DNA from 2 places in the Sphingomonas sp. S6 genome. Region 1 is predicted to be linked to the other one. Evidence: predicted binding sites of a transcription regulator. Region 1 holds the regulator's gene; the other holds the start of a gene.
The links. Region 1 encodes LexA, which represses DNA repair genes until DNA is damaged. Its sites were predicted from a motif close to GTTCCNCNCTTGTTCT; they were not measured.
Positions count from the first base shown of each region.

Region 2: a site for LexA is predicted at 12,187-12,202, ahead of rmuC (DNA recombination protein RmuC). Genes of this name have one in related genera too.

Region 1 covers NZ_JBIEOE010000001.1:155,972-170,705, forward strand. Annotated here, with positions in the region: gene ACGVWT_RS00790 (hypothetical protein) at 1-879, shown strand, start outside; gene ACGVWT_RS00795 (hypothetical protein) at 916-2,016, shown strand; gene ACGVWT_RS00800 (HAMP domain-containing sensor histidine kinase) at 2,013-3,359, shown strand; gene ACGVWT_RS00805 (hypothetical protein) at 3,388-3,591, opposite strand; gene ACGVWT_RS00810 (citrate synthase) at 3,591-4,874, opposite strand; gene gltX (glutamate--tRNA ligase) at 4,891-6,309, opposite strand; gene ACGVWT_RS00820 (ComEC/Rec2 family competence protein) at 6,423-8,504, shown strand; gene lexA (transcriptional repressor LexA) at 8,928-9,620, opposite strand; gene ACGVWT_RS00830 (molybdopterin molybdotransferase MoeA) at 9,679-10,860, opposite strand; gene moaC (cyclic pyranopterin monophosphate synthase MoaC) at 10,865-11,332, opposite strand; gene trpC (indole-3-glycerol phosphate synthase TrpC) at 11,329-12,105, opposite strand; gene trpD (anthranilate phosphoribosyltransferase) at 12,102-13,097, opposite strand; gene ACGVWT_RS00850 (aminodeoxychorismate/anthranilate synthase component II) at 13,094-13,678, opposite strand; gene ACGVWT_RS00855 (hypothetical protein) at 13,842-14,273, shown strand; gene trpE (anthranilate synthase component I) at 14,447-14,734, opposite strand, start outside.
Region 2 covers NZ_JBIEOE010000001.1:433,583-448,316, reverse strand. Annotated here, with positions in the region: gene ACGVWT_RS02065 (SPFH domain-containing protein) at 1-20, shown strand, start outside; gene ACGVWT_RS02060 (NfeD family protein) at 17-469, shown strand; gene ACGVWT_RS02055 (thioesterase family protein) at 549-989, shown strand; gene ACGVWT_RS02050 (class I SAM-dependent methyltransferase) at 997-1,632, opposite strand; gene ACGVWT_RS02045 (DUF3419 family protein) at 1,634-2,854, opposite strand; gene ACGVWT_RS02040 (phosphoenolpyruvate carboxykinase) at 2,980-4,599, opposite strand; gene ACGVWT_RS02035 (response regulator transcription factor) at 4,776-5,483, shown strand; gene ACGVWT_RS02030 (stimulus-sensing domain-containing protein) at 5,452-7,056, shown strand; gene ACGVWT_RS02025 (HPr kinase/phosphorylase) at 7,062-7,496, shown strand; gene rapZ (RNase adapter RapZ) at 7,537-8,445, shown strand; gene ACGVWT_RS02015 (PTS sugar transporter subunit IIA) at 8,460-8,867, shown strand; gene ACGVWT_RS02010 (HPr family phosphocarrier protein) at 8,864-9,139, shown strand; gene ACGVWT_RS02005 (RNA methyltransferase) at 9,259-10,059, shown strand; gene ACGVWT_RS02000 (hypothetical protein) at 10,180-10,425, opposite strand; gene rmuC (DNA recombination protein RmuC) at 10,422-12,011, opposite strand; gene ACGVWT_RS01990 (SGNH/GDSL hydrolase family protein) at 12,230-13,009, shown strand; gene ACGVWT_RS01985 (TIM-barrel domain-containing protein) at 13,006-14,734, shown strand, end outside.

The sequences.
Region 1 (14,734 bases):
GATACGCTCGCCGTACTGGCGCGCGAGGGCGGCGATGCGCTGCTGGTGGTGCCGGAGGATCAGGTGGGCCCGGGCTATGAAAGGCTGGGCGGTGGTATGGTCTGGGCAGGCGTTGCCCGACTGGAATCGCGTCGCCTGGCCGAACTCGCCGCGATGCCACGCGACTATGACGTGCCCTCGACGTTGGTCCGCCTCGCTTCGCAGGCACGGGCAACGCATATCCTGCTGCCGCAAGAGGCGGTCCGCGCGAGCCATGGCGTCGGTCATTCCGCGCAGGCGCTGGAAGCGCGAAGCCGGCGCGCGATGGCGGCGATGGTGTCGTCGCGAAGTGGGTGGTTCGAACGCTACATTGCTGCACCGCTCGCCCGGTCGGTCATTCCGTTGCTGGTGCCGCGGACGGTGCCCATCGTCGCCGTGGCGGGCGCGGGAGGTATGTTGGGGCTGCTCGGTACGACGCTGACGGCGTTCGGGCACGACGTGTCGGGGCTGCTGTTGACCTTGGTCGGCACGCTGGGCCTCTCGCTCGGCGCCATCCTTGCCGATCTGCGTGACGAATCGGGCAGTGCGACATGGCTGGCTCGCGCCGCCGCGATCCTGCCGGCCCTGGCGGTGTTGGCCTATGGCCATGATGCAACCCAATTATCCGTCGATGGTAGTGAGCAGATGCTGGCTCTGGCCGGTGTCGTGCTTGCGGGTCTTGGCGAGCGCGCGCTGGGGCCGGCGCCGCGCGCCACGTGGTGGGGCAGTCCGCCAGCCTATTTGCTGCTCGTCTGGATCGGGGCGCTCCTGTCGTCGCCCATGCTCGGACTTGGGCTTGCGGCGACCTATGCCGCCGCAACATTGGCCGCTGGAATCGAGCGATTGCGGACCCTTGCATAACGCTGTCTTAATGATGGAAGCGTAGGCAACCACATCATGGCGGTCGGAACGGATCAGGCGGAGCGGGATGCGCTCGCCACGCGCATCGGCGCTGCGACCCGTCTCGCGGCGCGCGCCGACGCGCGCCTGACCGGTGCGATCGACGATTTCTTCGTTGCTGAGGATTCGCGGCTGGATGAGCGGACGCGCGTGGCGCTGGGGCGCATGCTCGCAGCCGTCGTGCAGGGCGTCGAGACGGATATCCGCCGTCACGCAGCCCGTGTCCTTGCAGGGCAGGGTGCCGATCGCCAGGCCGAACAGCTGCTGAAGGGGCACGAGGACGTGGTGCGACGCCTGTCGCGTGCCGGCCTGCTTCGCGATCGTGGTCTGATGGACGAATTGATCGCGCAGGTACGATGCGACCGAATCGCTGCTGCGCTGCCGTCGCAGGCGGGTGCGCCGGATCAGCCAAGCCTGCTCGTTCGCCTGGCCGAGGTCGATGACGGCGTCGTCGCCGGCGCGGCCCGGGCGTTGATGACCGCAGAGGCTCGGCGCCGGGCCGCGGTGGAGCAAGGCGGCGCAATGTCCGGCCTGCTGCCCGCCGAGCGGCATCATCAGTTGGTCTGGTGGGTCGCCGCCTCGATCCGCGAAGGCCGCATCGCCGTCTCGGGTGAGGACGCCGCCGTCGATCGCGCGATCGTCGAGGCAGCGCAGCGCAGTCTTGCCGCGCACGACGAGGGCCAGCGCGTGGAAGCATTGGCGGTCCGCCTCGCGAGCGCGATCGATGCGCGGGCGCACGAACTCGGCGATCTGCTGGTCGAAGCCCTTGGCGATCGTCGCCTGATCCTGTTTGTCGCAATCCTCGGCCGCGCGGTCGATCTCGACTTCATCGGCGCGCGCGCGATCGTGCTGGAGCCTGAGGGCGACCGGCTGTGGCTGGCGCTGCGCGCTGCGGCGCTGGACCGGCCTACGATCGCGCGGATCGCGTTGGCGCTTGCCGACGCCGATCCGCGGCGTGACATTGATATCTTTGCCGAGGAACTCGACGCCATTGCCGCCGTTCCCGTCGAGGCTGCGCGATCGGCGCTGGCCCCGCTGACGCTACACCACGACCTGCGTCTCGCGATCGATGCTTTGGCGCGAGAGGCTGGACGATGAGGCTGGACGGTATTCCCGACGTACCCGTCAGCCATGCGATGATCGATGGCGAGGGCCGGCTGGTCGCGGCCGACCCGGCACTTCTCGCGCTCAACGAAGCCGCAGGCGGTATGATGGGCGCGGCGCTGGCGGTGCCGCAATTGGCGACCGTAGCGCGTCTCGCGCGGCGGCTCGGCATTCTCGTGTCACGTGGCGTCGTGGTCGCCGACGGCGATACCGACCTCGACCTGTGGGTACGTGCCCAACCGGAAAGCGATGGGGTACGCATGGCCGTCAGTGGCTGGCGTGAGATGCGCGCGCGGCCGGTCATCGCATCGCCTGCAGCCCGATTGATCGAATCGGACGATCTCGCTTGGGATACGGATGGCGGACTTCGGCTGACGTTCGTGTCGATCGATGCAGCGCGGCGGCTGGGGTTCGACGCCTTGTCGCTGCTCGGGCAGCCGCTGACCGCCTTGTTCACGCTCGACTCCGATGGCGACGGTGCGCTCCCGATCCTCGAGGCGGTGGCGCGTCAGCGGCCGCTCGAGCGCCAGCAGGCGCGTGTGCGCGGCGGTGATGTCCGTGTCCTGCTAACCGCGCATGTGCGCCGCGACCCCTCGGGGCAATTTGCCGGTCTGTCCGGCATCGCGCGGGCTGAGGATGACGCGCCAGCACCGGCCGCCCCGTCGCCGATCGCGCCGGCCTTTACCGAAGGGCTCGACAAGGCGCTGCGCACGCCGCTTGCCCGGATCATCGCGCACGCCGACACGATCCACGCCGAGGCCGAGGGGCCGGTGCAGCGCGACTATGCCGATTATGCGTCGGACATCGCCAATGCCGGTCGGCATCTGCTCGGATTGGTCGACGATCTCGTAGATTTGCAAGCGATCGAGCGGCCCGATTTCGCGCTGGAAACCGATTCGATCGATCTCGCCGACGTCGCGCGCCGCGCGGCGGGGCTGCTCTCCGTCCGCGCGAGCAATGCGGGCGTCGCGATTGCGCGGCCGCTGCCCGAGCTGCGCATGCCGGCACAGGGCGATTTCCGCCGTGCGCTGCAGATCATGGTCAATCTCGTCGGCAATGCCGTGCGCTACTCGCCGGAGGGCGGTGTGGTGAGCGTCACCGCACTGCGCACCGGCGGTATGGCAGAGGCGGTGGTAGCCGATCAGGGCAAGGGCATCGCGATCGAGGATCAGGCGCGCATTTTCGAGAAGTTCGAGCGCGTCGATCCGACCGAGGCGGGCGGCAATGGCCTGGGCCTGTATATCGCGCGGCGTCTAGCGCGGGCGATGGGCGGCGACCTTACGGTAGAGAGTGCGCCCGGTGAGGGCGCGCGGTTCACGCTCAGCCTGCCGGTCTGAACGCGGCCCCGAAGCGTTTCGCGGGGCGTCAGCGTCGGATGCGACGCGCGACCAAGATCAAGAGCAATCCACCAACAGCGAGCGCGGCACCGCGATCCGCCCATGGCCGCTGGTCGAGCATGAAGCTCTCCTGCGGCCAATGGACGTAGCCGAGGCCCTGGCCGACCCACAGCAACCCGACCAGCGTCAGCATGACGCCGATCGAGATGAGGACCGGCCGGGCCCGGCGCATCAGCGCTGCTCGACCGGAACGTACGAACGCTGCGTCGGGCCGGTGTACAGCTGACGCGGACGGCCGATCTTCTGGTCGGGATCGGTGATCATCTCGTTCCACTGCGCGACCCAGCCGACGGTGCGGGCGAGGGCGAACAGCACGGTGAACATCTCGGTCGGGAAGCCGATTGCCGACAGGATGACGCCCGAATAGAAGTCGACATTCGGGAACAGCTTCTTCTCGATGAAGTAATCGTCCGACAGCGCCAGCTCCTCGAGCCGCAGCGCGGTGTCGAACAGCGGATCGTTGACCTTCAGCGCGTCGAACACCTCACGCACGGTCTTCTGCATCACCGTCGCGCGCGGGTCGTAATTCTTGTAGACGCGGTGACCGAAGCCCATCAGGCGGAACGGATCGTTCTTGTCCTTGGCGCGCGCGATGAACTCAGGGATACGCTCTGGCGTGCCGATCTCGCGCAGCATGTTGAGCGCGGCTTCGTTCGCGCCGCCATGCGCCGGACCCCAGAGGCAGGCGATGCCCGCCGCGATGCACGCGAACGGATTGGCGCCCGACGAACCCGCCAGACGCACGGTCGAGGTCGACGCGTTCTGTTCGTGATCGGCGTGGAGGATGAAGATGCGGTCCATCGCCTTTTCGACGGCCGGGTTCACCTCATACGGCTCGGCGGGAACGCCGAAGGTCATGCGCAGGAAGTTGCCGGTGTAGGACAGCGAGTTGTCCGGGTACAGGAAGGGCTGGCCCACGCTGTACTTGTACGCCATCGCCGCGATCGTCGGGATCTTCGCGATCAGGCGGTGGGAGGCGATGGTGCGCTGCACCGGATCGTGGATGTCGGTCGAATCGTGATAGAAAGCCGACAGCGCGCCGACGACGCCACACATGATCGCCATCGGGTGCGCATCGCGGCGGAAGCCACGGAAGAACGCCGCGAGCTGTTCATGCACCATGGTGTGGCGCGTGATCGTGTTCGTGAAGCCCGTCAGCTCATCCGCCGAGGGCAGCTCGCCGTTCAGTAGCAGATAGGCGACTTCCATGAAGCTCGACTGTTCGGCGAGTTCGCCGATCGGATAGCCGCGATGCAGCAGAACGCCTTCGTCACCGTCGATATAGGTCAGTTTCGACTGGCACGACGCCGTCGAGGTGAAACCCGGATCGTAGGTGAAGTCCCCGGTCTGCGCGTAGAACTTGCGGATGTCGACGACGTCCGGTCCGACAGTGCCGGACATGACCGGGTAGTCGAAATCCTTGCCGTTCACGGATACCTTTGCGGCTTCGGTCATCTGGTTGTCCTTCCTATCAGACTTGCATCTGGTCCGCGATGCGGCCGAGGCTTTCCTCTTTGCCGAGCAACGCGAGCACGTCGAAAATGCCGGGCGAGGTCTTGCGCCCGGTGAGAGCGGCGCGGAGCGGCTGGGCGACCTGTCCGAGCTTCACGCCCGTGCTGTCCGCCACCTGCCGTACCGCTGCTTCGATTGTCTCCTGATCCCACTGCTGCACCGCGTCAAGCGCGGCGTGCAGCGCAGCGAGGAGCGTTCGAGCGTCGGCGGTCAGCAGGTCCGAAGCTGCCTGATCCATGGCGAGCGGCCGGACCGCAAACAGGAAAGCGGCGCCCTCGCTCAGTTCGTTGAGGTTGGCGGCGCGCGCCTTCAGCACCGGCATCGCGCGGGTGAGCAGATCGACGTCGGTATAGCCGCCGATCCCCGCGACCAATCCAGCCAGTCGCGCGTCGTCCGCGGCACGGATGTAATGGCCGTTGAGGTTTTCGAGCTTCTTCAAGTCGAAGCGCGACGGGCTCTTGCCGACCGCGTCGAGGTCGAACCATTCGGTCGCCTGTTCGCGACTGATGATCTCGTCGTCGCCATGGCCCCAGCCGAGACGGAGCAGGTAATTGTCGAAGGCTTCGGGCAGGATGCCGAGTTCGTCGCGATACGCCTCGATCCCCACCGCGCCGTGGCGCTTCGACAGCTTGGCGCCGTCGGTGCCGTGGATCAGCGGGATATGCGCGTAGACCGGCTCCGGCCAGCCATTCGCCTTGTAGATCGGCAGCTGACGGAAGGCGTTGTTGAGGTGATCGTCGCCGCGGATCACGTGCGTCACGCCCATGTCGTGATCGTCGACCACCACCGCGAGCATATAGGTCGGCGTGCCGTCCGAGCGCAGAAGGATGAGGTCGTCGAGCTCGCTGTTCTGGACCGTCACCGACCCCTGTACCTGGTCGTCGATCGTCGTCGCGCCCTCACGCGGCGCCTTCAGGCGCACGACGAAGGGCTGGCCGTCCGGCGCGGTGGCCGGATCGGCATCGCGCCAGGGCGAGCGGATACGCAGCGGCTGCTTCGCCGCCTGGGCCGCCTCGCGCTGCGCGGCGATCTCGTCCTGCGTCATATAGCAGCGATAGGCATGGCCGTTCGCCACCATCTGATGCGCAACCTCGGCATGGCGGTCGGCGCGCGCGAACTGGAAGACGGCGTCGCCGTCCCAGTCGATGCCCAGCCATTGCAAACCGGCGAGGATCGCGTCGATCGCCGGCTGCGTCGAGCGGGCGCGATCGGTATCCTCGATCCGCAGCAGGAACGTGCCGCCGTGGTGACGCGCGTACAACCAATTGAACAGCGCGGTACGCGCGCCGCCGAGGTGCAGATAGCCGGTGGGCGAGGGGGCGAATCGCGTGACTATTCCCGCGCCGTCGCCCGAACGATTTTCAACTGTTGCGCCCAACCGCGCTTGCTCCCAAAGTTTGAAACCTGATGGCCAGTTCAGCCGCCGCGGCCTCTAGCACGCGCTCCGTGCGCCTTCAAATGCCCCGGGGGTGGCATCGGTTGCGCGATCGTATGGAAGCGTGGCTGGACGCGGAACGCGATCGTATTGCGCTGTGGGTGACGGTTGCGTTCGGGACCGGCGCCGGCGGCTGGTTCCTGATGCCCGACCCGAACCAGTGGATCGCCGCAATGCTGGCGGCGCTGGCCATGGCCTGCGCTGCGGCGGCGATCGGGCGGGGCGGGCGGGCGGCGCATAGCGTCGCTGTCGGCGGTATTATGGTCGCGGCGGGCGTGGCGGCCGCGTGGTGGCGCGCGGAGCAGGTCGCGGCACCGGTACTGGCGCGGCCGGTCGTCGCCGTCGTGACCGGGCGGGTGACCGGGATGGAGGCGCTCGTCGCGCGCGATCTGGTGCGGCTGACGATCGAGAGCGATCCGGGGCTGGGATTGCCGCCGCGGGTGCGGGTCAACCTGTCGACCGACGATGTGCCGAAGGGGTTGGGTGAGGCGGCGCGGATCCGGCTGCGGGCGCGGCTGATGCCGCCGGCTGCGGCGTCGGTGCCGGGAGCCTATGATTTCGCGCGGGCGGCGTGGTTCGCCGGAATTGGCGCGACCGGACGGGGGTTCGCGCCGGTGGAGTTGCTGTCGCCCGGCGCGTCGGAGGGCAGCCTGCGGCGGCGCCTGACTGCCCATATCACGGATCGGCTGGAAGGGAGCCGGGGCGGCATCGCGGCGGCGCTGGCGACCGGGGACGAGGGGGCGATCAGCGAGCGCGATGCGGAGGCGATGCGGCGTGCGGGACTCGCGCATCTGCTGTCGGTCAGCGGGCTGCACATCACCGCGGCGGTGGCGGCGACGATGGTCTTGACGTTGCGGCTGCTGGCGCTGTGGTCGTGGCTCGCCATTCGCGTTCGGTTGCCGTTGGTCGCCGCGGGGATGGGGGCGCTGGCTGCCATCAGCTATACGTTGCTCACCGGATCTCAGGTTCCCACGATCCGGTCGTGCGTCGCCGCGCTACTGGTGCTGGCGGCGCTGGCGATGGGGCGGGAGGCGATGACGCTGCGGCTGGTTGCGGCAGGTGCGATGGTCGTGCTGGCCGTGCGGCCGGAAGCGCTGGTGGGGCCGAGCTTCCAGCTGTCGTTCGCCGCGATCGTGGCGATCGTTGCGCTCCATGAGCATCCGCGGGTGCGCGGATGGTTCGAGCCGCGCGAGGAGTCGCGCACGCGGCGTTTGCTGCGCGGGCTCGGGTCGCTGCTGCTGACGGGCGTGGTGGTCGAGGCGGCGCTGATGCCGATCGCGGTCTATCACTTCCATAAGGCGGGCCTGTACGGGGCTGCCGCCAATATCATCGCCATTCCGCTGACGACGTTCGTCGTCATGCCGCTGGAGGCGGGCGCGTTGCTGCTCGACACGATCGGGCTGGGCGGGCCTTTGTGGTGGCTGACCGACGGGCCGTTGCGGGCGCTGCTGTGGCTGGCGCATGTCGTGGCGGATGCGCCGGGCGCGTCGCTGGCGGTGCCGTCGATGCCAATGGGGGCGTTTCTGGCGATGATCGCCGGTGGGCTCTGGCTGGCGCTGTGGAATACGCGGGTGCGCTGGGTCGGCGTGCTGCCGATCGTCGTCGGCGCCGTCTGGGCGGCGTCGACCCCGCCACCCGACCTACTGGTGACGGGGGACGGGCGACATATGGCGATCCGGGTGGGCGGTCGGCTGGCGCTGCTGCGCGATCGTGCCGGGGACTATACGCGGGCGATGCTCGCCGAAAATGGCGGGACCGATGGCGAGCCATGGCTGCTCGACGATCTGCCGGAGGCCCGGTGCAGCCGCGATGCGTGCGTGGCGACGATCGACGGGCAGGGGCGCCGGTTTCGGGTGCTGGCGACCCGCAGCGGTTACCAACTTGCGTGGAAGGACCTGGTTGTAGCCTGTCAGGCGGCGGATGTGGTGGTGAGCGACCGGCGCCTGCCGCGTGCGTGCCGGCCGCGCTGGCTGCGGCTTGATGCGCCAGTGTTGCGACGGACCGGTGGCGTCATGCTGACCCTGGCGAGCGGGCGGGTGCGCACGGTGATGCACCCCGGGGATCGGCATCCGTGGCTGGTCGGGGCAAAGGTGGCGCCGCCGAGGACGGAGGGCACCACGCCGGCGATCCCGTTCTGATCACGCCATGCCGGCGCGCTGATCCCTCGCGACGGGCATGCCGCTCTGTAGTAGGAGGGCCCAACGCTGAGCCGCCCCTTGCTTCGCTCCGCTCGCGATGATGCCACTTGATCAACCTGATGTCATACCGCCTTAGAGCCTGACCCATTTCCACAGAGCCGTCGCCCCAGCGAAAGATGGGGCCTCTTGCGGCTCCTGTCGCCCGCTATCATCGGAAGATCCCAGCCTTCGCTGGGATGACGCCTGGTTCAACGGCGATGGATCAAACTCCAGAGACGGCTGGCGTTACCGTCCTAACCTGCGGGCAAAGAATCTAAAATCCTGATACGCCCCCCTCAACGGGACGTCGAAGGGGCCGTTTGAAAGTCACAAAAGTCACACGAACGACAGGGTCGTACGCCCCGTCGCCGCGGCGGCCTTGCATCAGTCGTAGCGGCGAAGGATGCCCGACAGCTTGCCCTGCACGCGGACGTGCGAGGGGACGTAGCGCTGGGGTTCATAGGCCCGGTTGGCGGGATCGAGCCGGATCATCGCGCCTTCGCGACGAAAATATTTGAGCGTCGCCTCGCTGTCCTCGATCAACGCAACGACGATCTCGCCATCGCGGGCGATGTCGGTGCGGCGGATCAGCGCGTAATCGCCGTCGAGAATGCCGGCCTCGACCATCGAATCGCCGGAGACCTCGAGCGCATAATGTTCGCCGGTGCCGAGCAACGCCGCGGGGACGGCGAGCATCGAGCTGCCTTCGAACGCCTCGATCGGCACGCCGGCGGCGATCCGGCCGTGCAGCGGGATTTCGACGACGTCATTTGCTGGCGAGGGGGCGGGACGCACATTGCCCGTGGCCGGAGCGCTCGGCGGCGCCGCGAGCGCGGGCGTTTCGGGCGCCTTGCGTTCGGAGCGTTCCGGCATGCGCAGCACTTCGAGCGCACGAGCACGGTTGGGCAGGCGGCGGATGAAGTTGCGCTCCTCCAGCGCGCTGATCAGGCGGTGGACGCCGGACTTGGACTTGAGGTCGAGCGCGTCCTTCATCTCCTCGAACGACGGCGAGATGCCCGTCTCCTCGAGCCGGTCGTTGATGAAGCATACAAGCTCGTGCTGCTTGCGCGTGAGCATAAGCGGTCCTTCCCCGTCAGAACAGACGCGGAACTTCTAGGGAACAATTCGTGGGGCGTCAAGCGATGACGAGGATTTCCGCCGAGTCGCCCGCGCGCGCCGCGGGGGCATCGATCGGTCGCACGATCAGGCAGTGTGAGCGCGCCAGCGTCAGCAGCATCGAACTGTCCTGAATGGTCGAGGCATAGGCGCGGCCGTCGCGCAGTTCCGCGCGCAGATAATCGGTGCGCGCGCCATTGGCGGGCAGGTCTTCGCCCAGGATCGCCATCGTGCTGCGCGGCAGCGGGTCCGCGGCACCAGAAAGGTGCGCGATCAACGGTTTGACGAAGAGTATGGCGGTGACGAAGGCGGATACCGGATTGCCCGGCAAGCCGAGCACCTGCATCGCGCCGCGCCGTCCCGCCATCATCGGCTTGCCCGGCCGCAGCGCGATCCGCCAGAAATCGATGACGCCGCTCGCCGCCTCCAGCGCCGGCCGCACGAGGTCGTGGTCGCCCACCGACGCGCCGCCGGTGGTGACGAGCAGGTCTGCGTCGACGCGGGCGAAGGCTTCGCGCAGGCGATCGAGGTCATCGGGCAGGATGCCGAGGTCGATCAGCTCGACCGGCAGATCGGCGAGCAGGGCCGCCAGCATCGCCCGGTTCGATTCGGGCAGCGCGCTCGGGTCGCCGCCGGTGCCCGGATCGACCAATTCGTCGCCCGTGGCGCAGATGGCGATGCGCACCCGGCGGTGGACCGCGATCGTGCCGATGCCGCCCGTCGCGGCGACGGCGATGCGCGCGGGCGTCAGCCGCTCGCCGCGCGCGATCAGGCGATCGCCGGCGTGAAAGTCGAGGCCGCGGCGGCGGGTGTTGCGGCCGAGTGTCGCTGGACCTTCGCCGGTCAGGTGGATCGTGGTGCCGGAGGCCGCGACCTCCTCCTGGATCATGACCGTGTCGGCGCCGTCGGGGAGTGCGGCACCGGTGAAGATACGCGCGGTCTCGCCAGCGCCGACGGTGCCGGCAAAGGGCCGGCCGGCGGCGCTTTCGCCGACCAGCGTCCACGGGCCGGGCAGGTCGGCGAAGCGGATCGCATAGCCGTCCATCGCCGACAAATCACTGGCGGGCTGGGTGCGGCGGGCGGCGATGTCGTCCGCCGCCCAGCGGCCGGCGGCGGCGGCGAGCGGCACGGTTTCGGTCTCGACCGGCGCTGCGCGCGCGAACAGGCGCGCCTGGGCTTCGTCGATCGGCAGCAGCGCCATGGCGTCAGGCGCGCCAGTCGCCGGAGGCGCCGCCGGCCTTTTCGAGCAGTCGGATGTCGGAGATCGTCATCGCGCGGTCCATCGCCTTCGCCATGTCGTAGATGGTGAGCAGCGCGACCGAGACGGCGGTCAGCGCCTCCATCTCGACGCCGGTCTTGCCGTCGGTGGCAGTCAGCGCGGTGGCGGTGATGCCGGCATCGTCGAGCGTCAGGTCGAGCGTGACACGGGTCAGCGGCAAGGGGTGGCAGAGCGGGATGAGGTCCGCAGTCTTCTTTGCCGCCATGATCCCGGCGACGCGGGCAACGGCGAGCACGTCGCCCTTCTTCGCGGCGCCGTCGCGGATCGCGGCGAGGGCGTCGGAGGCGATGGCGATGCGGCCGGTCGCGACCGCGCGACGCTGCGTCACCGCTTTGTCGCCGACGTCGACCATATGCGCGGCGCCGTCTGCGTCGAGATGGGTGAGGCGACTCACCCGACCAGTGCCCGCGTCGCGGCCTCGACGTCGTCGGCGCGCATCAGCGCCTCGCCGATCAGGAAGCAGCGCACGCCGTGCTGCGCCATCGCGTCGAGGTCGGCGCGGGTTTCGAGGCCGCTTTCGGCGACGAAGGTGCAGCCCTTGGGCGCCTTGCCGACCAGCTCGTACGTGCGGGCGAAGTTGACCGAAAAATCGTGTAGATTGCGGTTGTTGACGCCGATCAACCGCGACTTGAGGCGAAGCGCACGTTCCAGTTCGGATTCGTCATGCACCTCGACCAGCACGTCCATGCCGCAATCGAGCGCCGAGGCCTCGATTTCCGCCATCTGATTGTCGTCCAGCGCAGAGACGATGATGAGGATGGCGTCGGCGCCGATCGAGCGGCTTTCGGTCGCCTGCCAGGGATCGACCATGAAATCCTTGCGAATCACGGGCAGGTCGCAGGCGGCACGGGCGGCAATCAGATAGTCGTCGCTGCCCTGGAACCATTGTTCGTCGGTGAGGACCGACAGGCAGGCCGCGCCACCCGCCTGATAGGCGCGCGCATGGGCGGGCGGATCGAACTCGGCGCGGATCAGCCCCTTGGATGGGCTGGCCTTCTTGATTTCGGTGATAAGCGCATGGCCGGATTTCGCGTCGAGCGCGGCGCGGAAACCGCGCGGCTTCGTCACCGCGGCGATGCGCGCATCGAGATCGGCGAGGCTGATCGTCGCCTTGCGCGCGGCAACCTCTGCGCGCTTGGTTTCGATAATGCGGGACAGAATGGTCATCGGTAGGCGATCCAGCGGTCGAGGAGCGCGGCGGCGCGGCCGGCGTCGAGCGCTTCGGCGGCGGCCTGTGCGCCCGCAGTGAGATTGGGTGCATGGTCGGCGACGACAAGCGCCGCCGCCGCATTGAGCAGCACGGCGTCGCGATAGGCGCCCGCCTCTCCATCGAGCAGGCGGCGCAGCGCGGCGGCATTATAGGCCGGATCGCCGCCGCGGATGGCGGCGAGCGGGTGGCGGGGCAGGCCGGCGTCTTCCGGCGTGATGCGCGATGGCAGCGCCGCGCTGCCGACATTCACCGCGAGGCTGGGGCCGGCGGTGGAGAGTTCGTCGAGGCCCTCTTCGCCCGAAATCACCGCGGCCCGTGCGGTGCCGAGCTGTTCCAGCGCCTCGGCATAGAGACCGGCGTAATCGGGGCGGGCGATGCCGATCAGCTGGTGCGACACGCGCGCCGGATTGGCGAGGGGCCCCATCAGGTTGAAGATCGTGCGTTTGCCGATGCGGCGACGGATCGGCGTGATCCGTGCCATCGCCGGATGGTGGTTGGCGGCGAACAGGAAGGCGATGCCGATATCGGCGAGGCTCGCCTCCGCCGTCGCGCCGGCGATCTCCATGTCGAGGCCGAGCGCCTCCAACGTGTCGGCAGCACCGGCTTTCGAGGAGGCGGCACGGTTGCCGTGCTTGGCGACCGGCACGCCGCAAGCCGCGACGACCAGCGCGACCGCGGTCGAGACGTTGAGCGTATGATGCCCGTCGCCGCCCGTGCCGCAGACGTCGATCGCGCCGTCGGGTGCGGCGATCGGGATCAGGCGGGCCCGCAGCGCGCGGGCGGCCTCGGCGATTTCGATGCTGGTTTCGCCGCGATCGGACAGAGCCAGCAGGAAGTCGCCGATTGCCTCTGCCGAGACGCGGGCATCGAGGATATCCGCAAACGCCTGCGCCGCGCTTTCGCGCGACAGTGGCGAGGATGGATCGGGAAGCAAGACGACGCTGGTCACGGGCGCTCGCGCACCGGAATGCCGGCGATCGTCAGAAAGTTGGCGAGCATGGCATGGCCGTGTTCGGTCGCGATGCTTTCCGGGTGGAATTGCACGCCATGGATCGGCAGGCGTTCGTGGCGGAAGCCCATGACGATGCCATCCTGGGTGCGCGCGTTGACGACCAGGGGCGAGGCCACGTCGTTGACGATCAGGCTGTGATAGCGTGTCGCCATGAAGGGCGAGGGCAGCCCTTCGAACAGGCCGGTGCCGTCATGTTCGACCGCAGAGGTCTTGCCGTGCATCAGCCCGCCGCGCTCCACCTTGCCACCGAAATGCTGGCCGATCGCCTGATGGCCCAGGCACACGCCCAGCAGCGGACGCCCGGCATCCGCGGCCGCCGCAACGAGATCGAGGCTGACGCCCGCCTCGGTCGGGGTGCACGGGCCGGGCGAGATGAGGAAGGCGCTGGCGCCCGACGACAGCGCCTGCCCCGCCGAAATGGCGTCGTTGCGCACCACCTCGACCTCGCTGCCCAGCTCCATGAGGTAGTGGACGAGGTTCCAGGTGAAGCTGTCGTAATTGTCGACGACGAGGATCATCGCGCCGCCATAGCCGAAGAGCGCGGGCGTGCAACCTGTCGCACCCTCTTGCGTCGCGGCAATCCTGTAGCAATGTCGGTTCGGTTAGACCCGAAAAACCATGCCACGCCGGCGGGAGCCATGGCGGCGGCTGCACGTTGAACGACCTGAAGGAGTGCCCGTCATGATCCGCCCGTTGCTGCTCGCCGTTCTCATCGCCCTGCCGGCGGTCGCTTCCGCGCAGACCGCCCCCGCCACGGGGACGGACGGTACGGCGGAAGCAGGCTCGCCGCCGCAGCGGGTGCGCAGCGTGACGCTGGGGGTGGGACAGAAGTGCCCGCAGAGCACGTCGACCGAGATCGTCGTGTGCTCGACGCTCGACCAGCCCTATCGCATCCCGAAGCAGTTCCGCGACAGCGGGCCGATCCCGGCGCAGAACCAGGCATGGTCGAACAAGGTGGCGGTGCAGGACCAGATCGGTCGCGCCGCGGCCGGGTTGCCGGATACGTGCTCGCCCGTCGGAACCGGTGGTCAGAGCGGCTGTGCGCTGATGCAGAACCGCCAGTGGGCGGCGGAGCGGCGCGCGCAGCGCGATGCGCAGGCGCAGATTCCCTGAGGCGGGAGACTTCGTTTCCTGACCTAGCTCGTCACCCCAGCGACGGCTGGGGTCTTTTGCGGCTTTCGGCGTGCGCTCTAACCGGGAGATCCCAGCCTTCGCTGGGATGACGGATAATGGGCGGAGGGCGGATTAAGCTGACAGCGGGGCCGGCGGAGTACCGCCAAGACGGTCTACTGCCCGAACCGCCCCTCAGCCGCGCGCGCCACGGCGTCGCGGGCCGCCGCCAGGATCGCCCCAGCCTTCGCCTCGCACTCACGCTGTTCGTACGCCGGCACGCTGTCGGCGACGATGCCGGCGCCGGCCTGCGCGTGGATCGTGCCGTCCTTTACGATCGCGGTGCGCAGGACGATGCATGAATCCATGGATCCGTCCGGCGAGAAATAGCCGACGCCGCCGGCATAGGCGCCGCGCCGTTCCGGCTCGAGTTCGGCGATGACCTGGCAAGCGCGCACCTTGGG
Region 2 (14,734 bases), 280 kb from region 1:
TCGAGTTGCCGCAGGCGTGACGCTCGACACGATCGGCGGGGCCGGCGGTGCGTGGCTGATCGCCGCGCTGGCGCTCGGCATTGCGGAACTGCTGATCCCTGGCGTGTTCGCCATCTTTCTGGCGGCAGCCGCGGCGGTCGTGGGCGCGGTCGTGCTGGTGGTGCCGGATCTGCCGCTGCCCGCGCAGATCGCCGCCTTCGCCGTCTGGAGCGTCATCGCGGTGCTGGTCGGACGGCGCTGGTATCGCGACTTCCCCGTGTCGAGCAGCGACCCCAAGCTGAACGATCGGGCGGCGCGTATGATCGGCGAAGTCGTATTGGTCGACGTCGCGATCGGCGAGGCCGGCGGCCGGGTGCGAATCGGCGATGGCAGCTGGCCGGCGAGAGGAGCGCATGCGGCAGTGGGGGAGCGCGTCCGCATCGTTGCGGTCGACGGCGGCATGGTTACCGTCGAAGCGGCGGGCGACTGATCGACGTTCGCCGGGCCATTCGTCGCATCCATCCCGATCGGCCCTGTCGGATCACGCGGGAACTGCTATATCTACAGGCGTGACGCAGAGCATTCCGCATCAGTTTCCGGTTCCGATCGATCCGGCCGACATCGACTTCATGGGGCACGTCAACAACGCAAGTTATCTGAAGTGGGTGCAGGACGCCGTCGTCAGCCATTGGCAGAAGCTCGCGCCCGCCGATGCGGTCGCCGCTCACCTGTGGGTCGCACTGAAGCACGAGATCACCTATCGCAAGCCGACCTTCCTCGGCGACGACGTGATCGCGACGGTATTGCTGGAAAAGGTACAGGGCGCACGCGCCTTCTACGACACCGTCATCCGCCGCGGTGAAGAAGTGGTCGCAGAGGTGAAATCGAGCTGGTGCTGCCTCGATGCGGAAACGCTCCGGCCCGCGCGACTGGCACGCGATATCGTCGAGCGCTTCTTCCAGCTCGGCGAAGGGCCCCTGCCCGCGACGGGTCTGGTCGAACGCCGCTAACGATGGCTCAGGCGATCGTCGCCTCGCAAGCGTAACCACCCCATAGCGGCCGGGCATCGGCCTGTCGGTTGGCTTGCGTCGCGAGGCGCGTAACCTCTTCCGTCAGGTCGGCGCGCGGCGTCACGTCGAAATGGCGCAGCCAGGCAAGAAACGCTGTACGCCACCAGGCGGGCCAGCCGACCTGCGTGCCGAAGTCCATCACCGCGAGCCGCCCGTTCGCTGCCGTTACCGCCAGCCCTTGCTGCAATGCGGCGCGCCATGGCGGGATCATCGACAGCGTATAGCTGAATACGACCCGGTCGAAGCGCGCGAGGCCGAACAGCGCGACGGGATCGAAGTCCGCGGCATCGGCCTGCGCCAGCGTGATCCGACCGGACAGACCCGCCGCCGCAACCTTGGCACGCGCGGTCGTGAGCATCGCGGCCGAGATATCGAGGCCGTAGAAGCGCGCGTCCGGCCACGCCCGCGCCGCCCGGATCAGATTGCGTCCCGTTCCGCAGCCAACCTCCAGCACGGTGGCACCCGGCTGAAGGTCCAAGCGATCGATCATCCGATCGCGCCCGAACAGATAATATTTGCGCGTCAGATCATAGATGTGGCGCTGGCCGGCGTAGATGCGGTCCATCCGCGCGGCGTGATCCACCTTACGCGTCCTGCAGGATGTAGAGGTGGACGCCACCATAGATCGCCGATCGATCTTGCGCGGTGAAGGCTTTCGATGCCTCGGCCTGATACGCCCAGCGCGACAGGGCGGCATCGGGGATGCGGCCGGGGATGATGTCCGCCTCGCCGGCGGTGCGGAACAGAATGCGGGCGCCGGAGCGCGCCGTTCGGGTGATCTGCGTCCACAGCGCGGACAATTGCTCGTCCGTCATCCAGTCCTGCGCGTCGAGCAGAATGTAGCGGTCACGCGAGGCGTCGGGGAGGCTCGCGAGATGCTCGGTCAGATTGGCGTGGGCGAGCGTGATGCGGCCGACGCGGTCGACGATGGCGTCGTAATGCTCGGCCTGCAGATAGGGCGGCAGCGGCGCGGAGGGGCCTTCGCCATATCGGCGGCCGAAGGCCTGCCAGGCGAAGTAATTATCCTTGAGGTCGAAGCCACAGGCGAGTTTTTCGAGGCGCTGGCGCAGGACGCCGGCCATACGCTCCTCGCCGGCCAGCGCATCGAACTGGGCCGGGGGAATGCCGAGGCCGAACAGCGATGCCGGCTGATCGGTCAGCCACTTGACGAAGCGCCGGTCGAAGACCGGCGCAAATTTGTGATCGAAGATCGCACGCTGTTCCTCGATCGATCGCGCGTCGAGCAGCAGGCGCGGGTCGACACCATTGAGCTTGGCGAGCAGATGCGCCGCACCGATGAACCGGCCCAGCAGGCCGCGTTTGTGGACGCCGTGCGCGAAGCCGCCGATGCGGCGTCGGCCGATCAGGTCGCGGCCTTCCCAATAGCGGCGCGTCGGCTCATCGATATGCGGGCGGATGTAGCGCTGATAGGCATCGAGATTGTCGCCGCTGGCGGCGTGGCCGAAGAACCGCAAGAAGCTCGCGTGATCCGGCAGGTGCCGGGCCGCAGCGAGCTTCAAAGTGCCAAGCGCGATATGCGCGGTGTTGAGGTCGACGGCAGTGATCGCCGCCGGATTCGCGGTCAGGTACGACAGCGCGTTGCAGCCGCCCGATGCGATGGTGACGACGTGGCAATCCGGCGTGATCGCCAGCGCCGCCATATCGACGACCGGGTCTTCCCAGATCTGCGCATAGACGAGGCCGCGAAACGCCCAGGTGAAGGCGCGCTCCAGCAGGCCTTGTTTGGAAAGATGGCCGTGCCGCTGCATCGCTGCGGCCACGGCCTTCTGCGTGTTACCCGTCATCTGCCCACCCCTCGGCTGTCCGTCGAGCGGCGCCATGCGCGCGGATTGTGACGCGCCGGGGAAAGTCCTGCGATGATCGCGTGACAGCGCCGCGAGCCCCTCCAGACTCGCGGCGTCGGTTCTCGTCAGGCGGCTTCGGTCGCCTTCACCCGCGGCGCGGACTGACGGACGCCTTCATCGACATGGTCGGCAAATTGCGCAAAATTCTCGACGAACAGGTCGACCAGACGCGCTGCGGTCGCGTCATAGGCGTCCTTGTCCGCCCAGGTGCTGCGCGGGTCGAGGATTGCGGCATCGACGCCCGGCACCGCGACCGGTACCTGGAAACCAAAATTGGGATCGGTGCGGAACTCCGCGTCCTTCAGGCTGCCGTCGAGCGCGGCGTTGAGCAGCGCCCGCGTCGCCTTGATCGGCATGCGATTACCGACGCCATATTTACCACCGGTCCAGCCGGTGTTGACCAGCCAGCAGTCGACACCGCCCTTGGCGATGCGTTCCTTGAGCAGATTGCCGTACACGGACGGATGACGCGGCATGAACGGCGCGCCGAAGCAGGTCGAGAAGGTTGCGTCGGGCTCGGTCACGCCGATCTCGGTCCCCGCCACGCGAGCGGTATAGCCCGACAGGAAGTGGTACATCGCCTGATCGGGCGTCAGCTTCGCGATCGGCGGCAGTACACCATAGGCGTCCGCCGTCAGCATCACGATATTCTTCGGCACGCCTCCCATATTCTCTTTGGAGGCGTTGGGGATGAAATCGATTGGATAGGCGCCGCGGCTGTTTTCGGCGAGGCTGTTGTCGTCGAGGTCGAGCTGCCGCGTGACGGGATCCATCACGACGTTTTCCAGCACGGTGCCGAAGCGCTTGGTGGTCGCGAAGATTTCCGGCTCGGCATCGGCCGACAGACGGATCATCTTGGCGTAGCAGCCGCCCTCGAAATTGAAGACCGCGGTGTCCGACCAGCCATGTTCGTCATCGCCGATCAGCGTGCGGCTGGCATCGGCGCTCAGCGTCGTCTTGCCGGTACCCGAAAGGCCGAAGAAGACGGCGGTCGAACCATCCGCGCCCATATTCGCCGAGCAGTGCATCGGCATCACGCCGGTCGTCGGCAACAGATAGTTGAGCAGGCCGAACACGCTCTTCTTCATTTCGCCGGCATAACGCGTGCCGCCGATCAGGATCAGCTTCTCGGTAAAGTTGACCGCAATCACCGTCTCGCTGCGCGTGCCGTGACGCGCCGGGTCGGCGCGGAAGGTCGGCAGGTCGATGATCGTGTATTCGGGCTGGAAGTCGCGCAGCTCGCGCTCTTCGGGGCGGACCAGCATCGTCCGGATGAACAGATTGTGCCAGGCGAGTTCGTTGATGACGCGCACGCGCACTCGGTTTTCGGGCTGCGATCCGCCGTACAGATCCTGGACGAACAGATGTTCCTTGCTGCCCAGCTCTGTCAGGAAGTCCGCCTTCAGCGCGGCGAAATGCTCCGGCGCCATTGCCTTGTTCGACTTGCCCCACCAGACCGTACCGTCAGTTTCGGCATCGCGAACGATAAACTTGTCCTGCGCGGACCGGCCGGTATGCGCGCCGGTTTCGACGACCAATGGTCCGTCGGCGCTGAGCTTGCCCTCGCCGCGCGCGACGGCGGCTTCGACCAATCGCGCCGTCACCAAGTTCCAGTGCAGGTCGGCCCGCGTTTCGATACCCTGTGCAGCAAGACCCGCGTGCGGAATGCGCTCGTTCACAATCATCCTCCCATGACTCGCCACGGCCTGCACATCCTGGGGAGGGCTGTGCGCACGCCGCTGATATCCCATCATATAGGATACAGCGTTTAACACGTCAAACACTTGACGCAGGGGCAGGTGTTGAGCCGCGGCGCGCTTTGCCCTACGCCACCCTACATGGATCGAAGGCGCCCCAGAGCATGACCGCGACGATCGCGCTGGTCGACGACGACCGCAATATCCTGACGTCCGTCTCCATCGCGCTCCAGACGGAGGGGTTCCTGACCCGTGTCTATTCGGATGGCGAAACGGCGTTGAAGGCACTGACCGACAACCCGCCTGACCTTGCCATCTTCGACATCAAGATGCCGCGGATGGATGGCCTCGAGCTACTTCGGCGATTGCGCGAGAAGAGCCAGATTCCGGTCATCTTCCTGACCAGCAAGGACGACGAGCTGGACGAGGCACTGGGCCTGGCGATGGGCGCGGACGATTATATCGCCAAGCCTTTCAGTCAGCGCCTGCTGATCGCCCGCATCCGTGCGATCCTGCGCCGGACCGAGGCGGTGGCGAGCCCCGCCGAGGAGGGCGAAACGACTGCTGCGGCCCCGCTCGTCCGCGGGCGCCTGTCGATGGACCCGGCGCGGCATCGCACCACTTGGGACGATGCGCCGGTCACGCTGACCGTCACCGAATTCCTGATCCTCGAAACGCTCGCGCAGCGCCCGGGGATCGTCAAGACGCGCAACCAGTTGATGGATGCCGCCTATCAGGACGACATCTACGTCGACGACCGGACGATCGACAGCCACATCAAGCGGCTGCGGCGCAAGTTCCGACAGGTCGATCCCGAATTCGACGCCATCGAGACGCTGTATGGCGCCGGCTACCGCTTCTCCGAAGAGTGAAAGCGGCGGCAGCGACCGGCGACGCGAGGCGAGCGACCTCGCGCTCCGCTGGTCGGGCCAGATCTCGCTCACTCGCCGCATCCTGGCGGTCAACATCTTCGCGTTGCTGCTGCTGGCGGGCGGGTTCTTCTACCTCGATTCGTACCGCAGCCGGCTGCTCGATGCGCGGGTGGCGCAATATGTTCGCGAAGGGCGGCTGATCGCCGAATCGCTGGCGATGGTGGGGCCGGAGCAGCGGGATGACCTCATTACGCGACTGGCGCGAGACACCGGCGCTCGGCTGCGTATCTTCGACGATGGCGGGCGGACGATCGCCGACAGTCGCGACCTCGGCGTCCGCAACGCCGTGCTGCTCGACCCGGACAAGCAGGCATGGAACCAGAGCGTCGCCCGCTTCCTCGATGCGGCCATCGATACGATCGTCGGCGCTGTCCGCCCGCCCTTGTATCGCGAGCGCGGGGACGGACGCGAATGGCCGAACGTTTCGATTGCGGCAGCGCAGAGCAAGGTGTCGGGCAGCATCTGGCGGGCGCCGGATCGTACTCCCGTCATCACTGTCGCGGCGCCGCTGCCGGGCAAACGCGTGGTCATGAGCACGATCAACGCGCGCGACATCACGCAGACGGTGCGGATCGAACGGTTCCGGCTGAGCATCGTGCTGCTCGTCGTGACGCTCGTTTCGGTGCTGCTGTCGCTGTTTCTGGCGCGCACCATCGTCCGGCCGCTGCGACGGCTGGCGCGGGCGGCGGTGCGGGTGCGGCTGGGGCGTGCCCGCGAGGTCGTGGTGCCGCGTCTGCCCTCGCGCCGCGACGAGATTGGCAGCCTTGCTCGGGCCCTGTCCGACATGAGCCTTGCGCTCCGGGCGCGGATCGATGCGACGGAGGCGTTTGCGGCCGACGTGACGCATGAGATGAAGAACCCCCTTGCCTCGCTGCGGTCGGCCGTCGAGGGGCTAGGACGAGTGAAGGACCCGGAGTTGCAAGCTCGGCTGCTCGGTATCGTGCGCGACGACGTGCATCGGCTCGACCGGCTGATCACCGACATTTCAGAGGCATCGCGCCTCGATGCGCAGCTCAGCCGCGCGCATTTCGAACCGATCGATGTCGCCGCGATGATCCGCGCGCTCGTCGCCCAGCGCATCGAGCGCGTGGTGGAGCGCGGCATCCGGCTGCGGGTCGACGATGATGGCCTGCCATTGGTCGTGCTCGGCGAGGGCGCGCGGTTGGAACGGGTGTTCGAAAACCTGATCGAGAATGCGTTATCCTTCTCCCCGGACGGCGGCGTCGTCGCCATTGCCGCGGCATGCAGTGACGAAGACGTCGTCGTCCGGGTCGAAGACGAGGGCCCTGGCGTACCCGAAGAAGCGCGCGAGGCGATCTTCCGGCGCTTCCAATCGATCCGGCCGGAAAGCGAGGCATTCGGCCAGCACAGCGGCCTGGGTCTCGCCATTGCGCGAACCATCGTCGAGGCGCATCAGGGCAGCATCATCGTCGAATCGCGCGAAGACCGGCTGGCGGGCGCGCGCTTCGTCGTGCGCTTGCCGATCGCAGGCGCGCCATCTGCGGCGGACTGAGCATCATGACCATCCTTTCATCGGAAATGCTGCACGCGACCAGCGTCGCGATCGACGGGCATGTCGTGCTGATCCAGGGCGTGTCCGGCACCGGCAAGTCCGATCTGGCGCTGCGCCTGATCGATCGCGGGGCGGTGCTGGTCAGCGACGATCGCACGCTCGTGGTACGGCAGGGAACCACGCTGCGCGCGCGGGCGCCGGAGACGATCCGCGGCCGGATCGAGGTGCGGGGCCTCGGCATCGTCAGCATGGCGCAGGTGGATGACCTGCCGGTCGCATTGATCGTGCATCTGGGCGGTGAGGCGCAGCGCATGCCTGAGCGGCGAGAACGGTTGCTTGCGGGGATCGCCGTACGCGAGCTTGCGTTCGACGCGCATCACGCCTCAACCCCGCTCAAGATCGAATGGGCGGTCCGCCAACCTGGGGCGACGCCCGCGTGACACGCCCTCCCTTCTCCGCCCGCTTTGCAGGGACGTATTGATGACCAAGGACATTCTGCTCGTCACCGGCCTGTCGGGTGCGGGCAAGTCGACCGTGTTGAAGACGCTGGAAGACTTGGGCTGGGAGGTGGTCGACAATCTGCCGCTCGCCCTGCTCGATCGACTGCTGGAAGCGCCGCTGGCACAGGGTGCTGCGGATGGCACGCAGCCGCTGGCGTTGGGCATCGGTGCGCGCACGCGCGACTTCGACCCGAAGCGGATCATCGAGCGCATCCGCGCGCTACGCGAAGGCCATGGGCTCGACGTCGGCATGCTGTTCCTCGATTGCGCGGGGGCCGAGCTCGAGCGGCGCTATTCGGAGACGCGGCGGCGCCATCCGCTGGCACCGGATCGGCCGGCGAGCGATGGCATCGCGCGCGAGCGCGAGCTGCTGGCGCCGCTGCGCGAATGGGCGAATCGGCTGATCGATACGACCGACCTCAGCGCCAACATGCTCGCGCAAAAGGTACGGTCGACCTTCGCCGTGTCGGGCAGCGACGCGCCGGTGCTGTCGATCCAGTCGTTCGGTTTCGCCCGCGGCATCCCGCGCAACGCCGATCTGGTGTTCGACATGCGCTTCCTGCGCAATCCGCACTGGGACTCCGTGCTGCGACCGGGTACCGGCCTAGACGCCGACGTTTCCGCTTATGTCGCCGCAGACCCCGCCTATCCCGCCGCGATGGAGCAGATCGGCAGCCTGCTCGAACTGCTGATTCCGCGCTATCGCGCTGAGGGGAAAGCCTATGTCAGCGTCGCGATCGGCTGCACCGGCGGCCGGCACCGATCGGTCCATGTGGCGGAACATCTCGCTCGACGGTTGCGCGACGCGGGTTTTTCGCCCACCATCACGCATCGCGACCTGGGGGCCGCACCGCAGGACTCGCTCGAGGGGCCGCCGGCCAGCAAATGAGTAACGTAACCGATATGATTGGCCTGGTTCTGGTGACGCACGGACGGCTCGCCGAAGAGTTCGTGACCGCCATGGTGCATGTCGTGGGGCCGCAGGAGCGGATCGCCACCATCTCGATCGGCCCCGACGACGACATGGAAGAGCGCCGCGCGGACATCGCCGCGGCAATCGCCGCCGTCGATACGGGGCGCGGCGTCATCGTGTTGACCGACTTGTTTGGCGGAACGCCGTCCAACCTCGCCATCTCGCTGATGACGCGCGGGCATGTCGAGGTGATTGCGGGGATGAACTTGCCGATGCTGATCCGGCTGGGGTCTGCGCGCAAATCGATGAAAGTTGTCGAAGCGGTGGCTGCGGCGCGCGAGGCGGGACGCAAATATATCTCGGTCGCATCCGAGGTGCTGGGCGAGGCGGCGGCATGAGCGCCGGGATCGAGCGGACCGTCCTGATCACCAACAAGCGCGGTCTACACGCGCGTGCCAGCGCCAAGTTCGTGACCCTCGCCTCCAGCCAGCCGGTCGAGGTGCAGGTGCGCAAGGATGACGGCGCCGTCACCGGCACGTCGATCATGGGACTGATGATGCTGGGCGCCGCCAAGGGCGATTCGATCACGATCAGCGCTGCCGGCGACGGCGCGGAGGCGGCGGTGAGCGCCTTGTGCGAGCTGGTCGAGGCGAAGTTCGGCGAAGACTGAGCGCGCCGACCCGTACGGGTCGGTGGTTTGACTTGAACGCGCCGCGCGGAGCAGCGCCGGCCGTGTGCGTCGTTTTGGCCTTGCGCCATCCCTTGGCTGGCGCGAAGGCACGACGCACGATGCCCCGAGAGATTACCGCCTTTTCCAACCCGCTGGTCAAATATGCCCGCGAGCTGCGCGACAAAAAGCATCGTCGCGGCGCGCGGCAGTTCATGGCCGAGGGATTGCGCATCCTGACCGAAGCGCGCGAGACGGGCCGCCTGCCCCGCATCCTGTTCTACGCCGCGGCGAATGCCGATCATCCGTTGGTCCATGCCCTGTCGATCGACGTCGAGATGGCGGGCGGCGAGTCGATCCAGACGACTCCCGACATCCTGTCCAAGCTGTCGGGCAAGGATAACCCGCAGGCGGTCGTCGGCGTATTCGACGAATTCGATCGCACGCTTGCCGATCTCGACCGCAACAGTGCCGGCATCTGGCTAGTCGCCGAGCGACTGCGCGATCCGGGCAATCTCGGCACGATCTTGCGCACTGCCGATGCGGTGGGAGCCGGCGGACTGATCCTGATCGGCGAGTGCGTCGATCCCTTCTCGGTCGAAGCCGTTCGCGCGAGCATGGGGGCGTTGTTCACCGTACCCGTCGTGCGGAGCGGTTGGGAGGACTTCCTCGGCTGGCTGCGCCAGGGGCCGGGGCAGCTGGTGGGGCTGAGCCTCGACACCACCCACGACTATCGGGGTGCGACCTACGCAGCGCCGACGTTCCTGCTGACGGGCAATGAGGCGCAGGGGATGCCGGCGGATTATGCCGGGGCATGCGACCTGCTGGTCAAGATTCCGATGCTGGGCAAGGCGGACAGCCTGAACGCCGCTGTGGCGACGGCGGTGATGGCCTATGAGGTTCTGGCACAGCAGAGCCAGTAGTCGCCGCATTTCCCGGCAACATAGACAACATCAACACCTTGGCGGAAACGATCGGGGCTGATCGTTTCGGTTGCTGTACCCATGCTGCCCGCAAAGGGGCCGCAGGTAACAGCAAGCCATCTATCCGCCGATCATACCGCTGATGCGCACCGCGCCGCCGTCGTTGAAGACCCGGCCGGATACCATGCCAGTAATCCGAGCGCGGGCACCCTCTTCGACATAGACGTCGCCAGCGACCATGCCGCTGATGCGGACGTCGCAGCCGGGACGAATGACGACATCGCCCGCGACCATGCCGGCGATGCGGCCGTCCTGATCCATCACGATATCGCCGGGGTGCATGCCCTTCATAGCGGCCTCGCTCATTCGGCCGCGTCGGGTAGGCGCAGCACGTCGTCTCCATAGCGCGCCAGAGCCTCGACCGGTTCCGCGACGCCGATCTCGCGTGCCCCGGGTTCGATGTTGAGGTCGCGGAACTTGCGTGCGGACACCAGAGCACGGCTCTCAAAGCTGGAGACGAAGCTGTTGTAATTGTTCACCGCCGTGGTGAGGCCGCTGCCGACCTTCCGTAGATCCTCACCGGCCTTGGCGAGACGGTCGTACAACTCCTTGCCCAGTGCGCCGATCGCCCGGGCTTCGCTGGCGAGCTTTTCCTGACGCCAGACCGCCGCGACGGTGCGGGCGATGGCGATGAGGTTCGTAGGGGTGGCGAGCAGGACCTTCTTGTCGAAGGCATAATCCCATAGCCCCGCGTCATGCTCCAGCGCGGCGGAGAGGAAGTGTTCGCCGGGGACGAACATCACGACATATTCGGGTGTGTCGTCGAATTGCGACCAATAGGCCTTGGCGCTGAGGCCGTTGATATGTGCGCGCATCGAGGCGGCGTGAGCGGTGAGGCCGATATGGCGTTCGTTCTCGTCGACCGCACCGAACGCGTCCTGATAGGCGTTGAGCGACACCTTGGCGTCGATGATCAGCGACTTGCCGCCGGGCACGCGGACGATCGCGTCGGGGCGCAGGCGCCCGCCCTCCCCGTCCGCGACGCTGACCTCCATCGCGAAATCGGTGTGCTCGGCGAGGCCGCACGTCTCGAGCACGTTGCGCAGCTGCTGTTCGCCCCAGCGGCCGCGGGCCTTGGGCGCGTTGCGCAGCGCGTTGACGAGCTTGGCAGCTTCGCCCGAAACGCGCTCCTGGCCGAGGCGCATCTGTTCGATCTGGCCCTTGAGATCGCCGAAGGCGTCGCGGCGTTCGGCCTCGACCTTGGCGACACCCTCTTCATAGCGCGCCAGGCGGTCGTTGACCGGCTGGAGCAGCGACTTGAGGTTGCTGCCGGCGAGCTCTTCGGACTGGCGGAAGCGTGCTTCGGCGCGGTCGAGGAACGCCTTTTGCGCGTCGGTCAACGCCTTGTTGGCGAGATCGTTGAACTGCGTCGCCATCAACTCCTTTGCTTCGCGCATGTCGGCGAGGCGGGCTTCGAACGCCTCGCTCTGCGCCTGCATCGCGGCGAGATCGGCGCGGGCGGCATCGCGATCGGCGCGGATCGTGGCGAGTTCGCGGCGGAGCAGGTCGGCAGCGGCGAGGCTCTGGTCGATCTGCGCGCGGAGATCGATCAGGCGCACCTCGGCCGCCTCGACCTGCGCACCCGCGGCGGCGAGATCGGCGCGCGCCGCATCGCGGTCGCTGCGAACGGCGAGGAGTTCGGTGCGCAGCGCGTCGGCGGTGGCGATCCGGTCGTCGACCTGGGCGCGCAGGCCAGCGAGTTCTCGCATCGCGTCGTTGCGTTCGCGCTCCACCGCGTCGCGCGTCCGGGCGACGAGCTCAGCGTCGGCGACCTTGCTCTGCGCGACCGCCAGATCGGCGGCGAGCCGGCCGCTGCGACGGGCCGCCAGCAGCCAACCAATCAGCAGGCCGGCGGCAAGCGCGAGAATGGCAACGACAAGCAACTGATCCACGAACGTCCCTTCGAAAGGTCACAAAAGTCACGCCGAAGAGGGTGTTTTTCCGTGACGATCCCTTGGCCTATGCCGGGAACATAGATCGAACGAAGCGTGTAGGACAGCCCCTTTTTCAATCCGACCGGCTGAGAGGTTGGACACGCGCGACCGGGCGGCTACGATAGCGCTCACAAGAAGCAGGGGAGAATGTCGTGGGCAGTGGTTGGCTGGGTGTCATGGGCGCCGCAGTGCTGGTGTCGGGCGCGGTGCCCGCCGCGGCACAGGTCAGCGCCGCCGGCGATCCCTTTACAAGCGACCCGACCGGGATCGTCGCCGATCCCTGCCCTGCCCATCCCAAGGTTAGCTGGACCGAGCAGCAGCTGCACAATCTGACCCGCGATTTCGGGCAGCTATGCCGCTATCGTGCCGCAAATGCCGCGCTGACGGAACGCCCGCGGGTCGTGTTCGCCGGGGATTCGATCACGGACAATTGGATCAATTTCGATCCCGCCTTTTTCACCAACGGCGTAATCGATCGCGGCATCGGCGGGCAGACGACGCCGCAGCTGCTGGTCCGCTTTCGCCAGGACGTAATCGATCTGCACCCGCAGGCCGTCCACATCATGATCGGCACCAACGACATTGCCGGCAACACCGGTGCGGCGACGATCGAGACGGTGGAAGGGCATATCGCGAGCATGGCGGAGCTGGCGCGGGCGCATGGCATCCGGGTGATCCTCGCCTCCGTACCGCCGGCGGGCGCCTTCCCCTGGGCGAAGGACAAGCAGCCGGTGCCGCAGATCGCGACGCTGAATGCGTGGATCCGGGATTACGCCCAGCGCGAGGGGTTCACCTATGTTGATTATCATCCCGTGCTGAACGACGGACGGGGCGCGATGAAGCCGGGGCTGGCGAGCGATGGTGTGCATCCGACAGCGGCCGGCTATGCGGCGATGCGGCCCGTGGCGGAGGCGGCGATCCGCCGGGCGCTGGGTGGACGGGGAGCGGGCCGATGAAGCGCCTCGCCCTGATTGCCGCGCTGCTGGCCGGCAGTACGCCCGCCTATGCACAGCGGCTGGCGACCGTCGAGCGCAATGGGGCGCTGGTGTCGGTCGAGCCCTACGGACCGGGGATCGTGCGCGTGACGATCGCGACGGATCGGGCCCAAGCGGAAGGCCTGCCGGGATATGGCATTTCCGGCAAAAGCGACGATGCGGGCTGGGCCCGGCAGCGTGGTAGCGACGGCAGTGACGTCTTCGCCTCGAGCAACCTGCGCGTCACCGTGGCGGCGCAACCCTGGCCCAAGCCGCCGAGCCAGATGGAACGCTATTTTGCTCCGTCCTTGCCGCCGGTGTCGATCCGCTTCGATCGTGCCGACGGCACGCCGCTGACGGCGATGACCGGGTGGGAGATGGCGCCACACGACGTGACCGGCGAGCATACGTTCCGTGTCGGCGCGACCTTCGCCGACACGCCCGACACGCATTATTACGGCCTCGGCCAGTATCAGGACGGCGTGCTCGATCTGCGCGGGCGGACAATCGACTGCCGCCACGATTACGATCGCCCCGCCGGCGAAGCGGTGTGCGTGCCGTTCATGGTGACGGACAAAGGCTATGCGATCCTGTGGGACAATCCGTCGGCGACGATGGTCTCGCCGGGGTTGCACAGCCAGACGCATCTGCAATCCAATGTCGGCGAGCGCGTGTCGTTCTTCGTCATCGCCGGGCGGACCAGTGACGATCTGTATGCGGGCTATGCCAGGCTGACCGGCGCGACGCCGCTGCCGCCCAAAGCGGCATTCGGCCTGATCCAGAGCAAGGCGCGTTACGAGACACAGGCGGAGCTGACCGCGGTGGCGGACGGCTATTGGCAGCGCCGCTATCCGCTCGACATCATCGTGCTCGACTGGTTCTACTGGACCCGGATGGGGCAGATGGACATCGACCGGACGGCCTTTCCCGACCCGGCCGCGATGAACGCCCACCTGAAGTCGCAGGGCGTCCGCAGCATCGTCAGCATTTGGCCGCGGTTCGAGAAGGAGAGCCGCTGGTTCGACACGCTCGCCGCCAAGGGCTGGCTGCTGCACGACGCGGACGGCAAGCCGGTGGACGGATTACCGATCCGGTCGGATCGCGCGGGCGCACTGATCGATAGCACCAATCCGGACGCGCGCGCCTGGTATTGGGGCAAGATCCGCGACGATATCTTCAGCGCAGGCTTCGACTTCGCCTGGCTGGACGAGACGGAGCCCGATCTGGTGCCGGACGGCTTCCACTATGCGATCGGCACCGGCGATCGCTATCACAACGTCTTTCCGCTGCTGCATACGCTGAGCGTCGCGGAAGGGTCGGCGCGCGATCGACCGGATATGCGCAATTTGATCCTGTGCCGGGCGGCGTATCTGGGGACGCAGGCCAATGGCTGTCTGTTCTGGTCGTCGGACGTGCGCTCGACGTGGGAGGCGTTGCGGCGGCAGGTGCCGGCGGGCCTGGGCATGACGGCGAGCGGCATCGCCTATTGGTCGAGCGATACGGGCGGGTGGCAGTGGCCCAACGGCCCGGCGGCCCGGCGCCCCGTGCTCCTCGATCCGGCGGGCGCGACCGCCATGGCGCCGTCGTATCGCGACTATCCCGAACTGTTCGTGCGCTGGTTCCAGTATAATGTGTTCACGCCGACGCTGCGCATCCATGGCCAGCGACCGGCGACGGCGATCTGGGACTATGGCACGGCGGCCGAAC